2 linked regions of the Caldalkalibacillus thermarum genome follow. The protein of the gene in region 2 interacts with the protein of the main gene of each other region in a pairwise test. Links are inferred from orthologs where the notes say so. Each region holds a gene or a part of one and is shown on either strand. Other genes may lie near its edges.

Region 1 (2,996 bases), on a different replicon or contig from region 2:
GAATTAATAGTGGACGACAAAGATTTTATGGAAGTTCAACCTGATTTCGCCAAAAACATTGTGATCGGCTTCGGCCGTATCAAAGGTCAGACTGTGGGCCTGATTGCAAACCAGCCTAAAGTGATGGCCGGTGGATTGGACATTAACTCTTCTGATAAATTATCCCGTTTTATCCGCTTCTGCGACTGCTTTAACATCCCGCTCATCACCTTTGTGGATGTCACCGGTTTCTTTCCAGGTGTCAACCAGGAACATGGGGGCATTATCCGTCACGGAGCTAAAATTTTATATGCTTATTCGGAAGCGACTGTTCCTAAAATTACGGTGATTTTACGCAAAGCTTACGGGGGAGCCTACGTTGCCTTAAACAGCAAGGCGATCGGTGCCGATATTGTTTACGCCTGGCCTAATGCTGAGATTGCGGTAATGGGACCGGAAGGGGCGGCCAATATCATCTATGCCAAGGAGATTCAAAACAGTGACAATCCGGCTGAAACAAGAGCCCAAAAGATTGCCGAATACCGGGAACGCTATGCCAACCCGTATATTGCCGCTGCCTATGGCATGGTGGATGACGTGATTGATACCCGGGAGACCCGGCTTAAACTGATCGAAAGCCTGGAGATGCTGAAAAATAAACGGGAATCCCGTCCTGCCAAGAAACATGGCAATATTCCCTTATAAGCAGGTGATCGAAGTTGCCAAAAAAAGTGTTCATGGTCTACCATATTGGGAGGGAGCGCTCTACACTTCCGCTCCCTAAATTGTTGAATAAATATAAGGTGACTTTTCTGATTAATCCCAAAGAACAAACATCCTGGAGACAAAAAGGGCGAAAAGATTTGCTCAATCGCAGCAAACAGCACCAGGAGCGCCGTTTGAAACGGAGCAAACAGGTGCAGCAAGAAGATGAAAGAGGTGCAGCAGGATGATTAAGATTAATGAAACCCGCTTGTTGAATGAATTTTTGGAACTGGTGCAGATCGACAGCGAGACTAAACACGAACGCCAGATTTGTGATGTGTTGAAAAAGAAATTGGCCGAGCTGGGATTGGCTGTAGTGGAAGACAACAGCCAACAGGTGACGGGACATGGTGCCGGAAATTTAGTGGCCACGTTGAAAAGAAATGCGAGAGCAACGCTCCCTGTCATTTACTTTACTGCCCATATGGATACGGTGGCACCAGGCAAGGGCGTTAAGCCGGTTATTAAAGACGGTTATGTATCCAGTGACGGCACCACGATTCTGGGCAGTGACGACAAAGCAGGTCTGGCTGTTTTACTGGAAGGAATAAAGGTGTTAAAAGAAAACCATATCCCTCACGGTGAGATCCAATTTGTCTTGACAGTGGGCGAGGAATCGGGCCTGGTTGGTTCCAAGGCCCTGGACACCAGTTTGCTTCGGGCTGACTTTGGCTTTGCCCTGGACAGTAACGGTCCAGTCGGTAACATCATTGTCGCAGCACCTGCTCAGGCCAAATTGCATGTCACAGTGTATGGTAAGTCGGCTCATGCCGGGGTTAATCCTGAAGACGGGATCAGTGCCATCCAAGTGGCCAGCCAGGCGATTGCCAAGATGCCTTTGGGGCGGATTGACCATGAAACAACAGCCAATATCGGCCGCTTTGAAGGCGGGCAAGCCAGTAATGTGGTTTGTGACCTGGTTCATATATTAGCGGAGGCCCGCAGCCGGCAGCCGGAAAAACTGGATAAACAAGTACAAAGGATGAAACGCTGTTTCGAGGAGGCAGCACAGGCCAACGGCACTACCGTAGCTGTGGACATTGAAATGATGTATCCTGCCTTCCGTTTTACGGAGGCAGATCCTGTCGTTCAAGTGGCCAAAAAAGCGGTGCAAAGAGTAGGACGGACACCCAAGCTGATCGAAAGCGGGGGTGGCTCTGATGCCAATGTCATTTCAGGTTACGGCATACCCACGGTCAACCTGGCTGTAGGGTACCAAAACATACATACCAAAGAGGAACGGATGCCCATTGAGGAATTAATTAAAGCTGCAGAGCTGTTTGTAGCTATTGTGCAGGAAGTTGCCCAAGCCTCTTCCTAAACACTTGATTTTTCCCAGCTTCTTTAGTAGAATATGTAAAAAAATCATACGGGCAAGCAATGATGAAGCGCAGTAGGTAACATGGCTTGTCACTTAAGAGAGCTGGTGGATGGTGCGAACCAGCGGGGCGTGTTACTGAATTGGACTTCTGAGCTATGCAAGAAAAAGGGAGTTCAGATCTTGGTTTTACTCGGAACAATCAAGAGTAAAGCCAAACTGGACTAATAAAGGTGGCACCGCGGGGGTTCCTCGTCCTTTACAGAAGGATGATGAACCCCTTTTTAGCATGCTTTTGATCTAAACTAAAGACTATCTGAGAGAATCTATCCACATCTTACAAAAAAGGAGTGATTAGCCATGCGTGAAGCGAAAACTATTCTGTCTGGCATTCAACCCAGCGGACTGTTAACCATCGGCAACTACTTGGGGGCCATGCAGCACTTTGTCCGTCTGCAAGATGAAGCTGATTGCTACTTCTGTATTGTGGATTATCATGCCATCACTTTGCCGCAGGACCCACAGGAACTGAAAGAGAATATCCGCCGCTTGGCCGCCTTATACCTGGCCGTCGGACTGGATCCCCAAAAGGTCACGTTGTTTGTTCAATCCGATGTTCCTGAGCATACGGAGCTGGGCTGGATTATGATCTGCCAGTCCCACATGGGTGAACTGGAGCGCATGACCCAGTACAAGGACAAGTCCAAAAAACTGAAAAGCATTCCCGTCGGCCTGTTCACCTACCCTGCGTTGCAAGCAGCAGATATTCTGTTGTACCAGGCCACCCATGTACCGGTTGGAGAGGATCAAAAGCAGCATATTGAACTGACCCGCGATCTCGCCGAGCGCTTTAATCACCGTTATGGAGACGTGTTTGTCATCCCTGAACCGATGATTGCTTCATTTGGTGCCCGGATTATGTCTTTGGATGATC
Region 2 (2,856 bases):
CGCTCATTTCCGGCTTGAGGTCATAGGTGGCCACTTTGGGTGAGTCAATCAACACCCGTTTTTCTCCGTCAAATTTCTGTTCCCGGCCGCCGCTGAAGAAGAAGGTGACGTGCGGATATTTTTCCGTTTCGGCGATGCGCAGTTGTTTCAAACCGTTTTGGGTGAGCACTTCACCCAAAGTGTTATCCAAATTAACCGGGCGGTAAGCCACATAACCGTCCACCGTTTCACTGAAATGGGTTAAGCAGACATAGAACAAATCCTTGGGAAACTTCTCCCCCCGGTCAAAGCCGCGGAAGTCCTTGTTGGTAAACGCCTGGGAAATCTGAATGGCCCGGTCAGGTCTGAAGTTGAAGAAAATCACGGCGTCTTCCGAGCGGATCTGGCCCACCGGCTGATCCTGGTCATCCACGATCACAGTTGGCTCCACAAACTCATCATAGATACTTTTTTCATAGGATTCCACAATGGCTTGAATGGGATCCCGGTAGCGGGGCCCTTCCCCGTATACCATGGCCCGGTACGCTTTCTCCGTCCGGTCCCAGCGCCGGTCGCGGTCCATGGCATAATAACGGCCCTGAATGGTGGCCAGCTGGCCAACCCCCAGCTCATCCATCTTGGCCAGCAGCTGTTCAATGTACCCCTTGGCACTGTCAGGAGCCACGTCCCGGCCATCCAAAAAGGCATGGACATACACCTTGTCCACTTGTTCTTTCTTGGCCAGTTCCAACAGGGCAAACAGGTGCTCAATATGGCTGTGCACGCCCCCGTCAGACACCAAGCCGTACAAATGCAGGGCCGTTCCCTTCTCTTTCACATGGCGCATCGCTTGCAGGAAAACGTCATTTTCAAAAAAGTCGCCTTCCTTGATGGCCTTGTTCACCCGGGTTAAATCCTGATACACAATCCGCCCGGCTCCAATGTTTAAATGCCCCACTTCTGAATTGCCCATCTGCCCTTCAGGCAACCCCACGGCTTCACCCGAAGCTTTCAGTGTGGTGTGGGGATAGCTCTCCCAGTAGCGGTCAAAATTGGGCGTGTGAGCCTGGGCAATGGCATTGCCGTGAGTCTCTTCCCTGAGGGCAAAACCGTCCAGAATGATTAAGGCGACTGGTTTGGGTCTTGTCATGTTGCTATCCCTCCAATAAAGCTAAGAAGGCATCGGGTTTCAAACTGGCGCCGCCAACCAATGCCCCGTCAATATCAGCTTGTTGCATAAATTGGCCGATGTTGTCCGGCTTGACGCTTCCGCCGTATTGGATGCGAATCGCATCGGCGACGTCCGGGGAGAATTGTTCAGCCACGACCTGGCGGATATAGGCGATCACATCGCCTGCTTCTTCAGCCGTCGGGGTTTGGCCCGTACCAATGGCCCATACAGGTTCATAAGCAATGACCGAACGTTTGACCTGTTCAGCTGTCAAATTGTTGAGCGCTTTGATCACCTGGCTGCGAACCACTTCTTTCGTTTGTCCCTCTTCCCGCTCTTCATAGGTTTCACCCACACAAATGATGGGAATCAGACCGTGCTTGTGGGCTGCGTGGGTTTTCAGATTGACGCTTTCGCACGTTTCGTTAAAGTACTGGCGGCGTTCTGAATGCCCCAGAATCACATACTGAACGCCCAGCTCCTTTAACATCACCGGGCTGATTTCTCCGGTAAAGGCGCCCTGTTCTTCAAAATGCATGTTTTGGGCGCCAATACCCACCGGTTTGCCTTTGGCCCATTCGACCAGTGCAGGCAAAGTGACAAACGGCGCGCAAATAACAGCTTCCACCTGTTCAGGATCAGGAAGCTTGTCTTCGATGGCCCGGGCAAAGGCCAGAGCTTCAGCGACTGTTTTATGCATTTTCCAGTTGCCGGCAATAATCGGCTTGCGCATGGTTTCCCTCCTTGCTCATCTCGTCCTTAACGGTCCTCCAAAGCAGCGACACCCGGCAATATTTTACCTTCCATAAACTCCAGAGAGGCCCCTCCTCCAGTGGAGATATGGGTCATCGCCTCAGCCATTCCGGCTTGTTCAATGGCCGCTGCAGAATCTCCTCCGCCAATGATGGTGGTCCCTTGGCAATCGGCCAGTGCAGTGGCAATAGCGTTGGTTCCATGGGCAAAGGGTTCCATTTCAAACACGCCCATCGGCCCGTTCCAGATCACCAGGTTGGACTCCAAAATGATGTTGCGGTAACGTTCTCTGGTTTGCGGTCCGATATCCAACGCTTCCCAGTCGTCCGGAATGCTGTCAATCGCCACCACTTGGGTGTTGGCATCTTCGGCAAAACGGTCAGCCACCACGCAATCGACGGGCATCAGGAAGTTGACGTTGTTGGCTTTCGCTTTTTCAATCAGTGATTTGGCCAGTTCAATTTTATCTTCTTCCAGCAGGGATTTCCCGACTGAATAGCCCTGTGCTCTGATAAACGTATATGCCAGGCCCCCGCCAATCAAGAGATTGTCCACTTTGGTCAGCAGGTTTTCGATGACGCCTATTTTATCTTTCACCTTGGCCCCGCCGATAATAGCCGTAAACGGACGCTCCGGTTTTTCCAAAGCACTGCCTAAGATATCCAGCTCTTTTTCCAGCAGAAAACCGGCTACGGCTGGCAGGTGGTGAGCCACGCCTTCCGTGGAAGCATGGGCGCGGTGAGCAGCCCCAAAGGCATCATTGACGTAGACATCGGCTAATTTAGCCAGCTGCTTGGCAAACTCGGGATCGTTCTTTTCCTCGCCCGGGTAAAAGCGCACATTTTCCAGAAGCAGCACTTCGCCCGGCTCGAGTTTGGCAATTTGCTGTTCGACCTCTGGTCCGATGGCCTCGTCTGCTTTATAAACCTCTTTGCCTAACAGATCGGCCAAAC

What was found.
Region 1: the proteins of tpiA (region 2) and IEW48_RS05275 interact in binary tests that used the Escherichia coli proteins (3 or more experiments, as listed by UniProt). The link is inferred for Caldalkalibacillus thermarum from one-to-one orthologs.

What each region holds. Positions count from the first base shown.
Region 1 is NZ_BMKZ01000009.1:62,148-65,143, forward strand. The notes cover bases 12-2,996. They hold IEW48_RS05275 (M20/M25/M40 family metallo-hydrolase), read left to right. Parts: upstream 12-928; coding sequence 929-2,065; downstream 2,066-2,996. Other genes in these bases: IEW48_RS05265 (acyl-CoA carboxylase subunit beta), read left to right, coding at 12-684; IEW48_RS05270 (hypothetical protein), read left to right, coding at 699-932; trpS (tryptophan--tRNA ligase), read left to right, coding at 2,423-2,996. Also shown: more of IEW48_RS05265, read left to right, coding at 1-11. UniProt on the Escherichia coli protein: Cleaves the N-terminal amino acid of tripeptides.
Region 2 is NZ_BMKZ01000023.1:38,239-41,094, reverse strand. Bases 9-2,853 are described here. They hold tpiA (triose-phosphate isomerase), read right to left. Parts: upstream 1,884-2,853; coding sequence 1,134-1,883; downstream 9-1,133. Other genes in these bases: IEW48_RS10275 (phosphoglycerate kinase), read right to left, coding at 1,910-2,853; gpmI (2,3-bisphosphoglycerate-independent phosphoglycerate mutase), read right to left, coding at 9-1,129. In the rest of the region: more of gpmI, read right to left, coding at 1-8; more of IEW48_RS10275, read right to left, coding at 2,854-2,856. UniProt on the Escherichia coli protein: Involved in the gluconeogenesis. Catalyzes stereospecifically the conversion of dihydroxyacetone phosphate (DHAP) to D-glyceraldehyde-3-phosphate (G3P).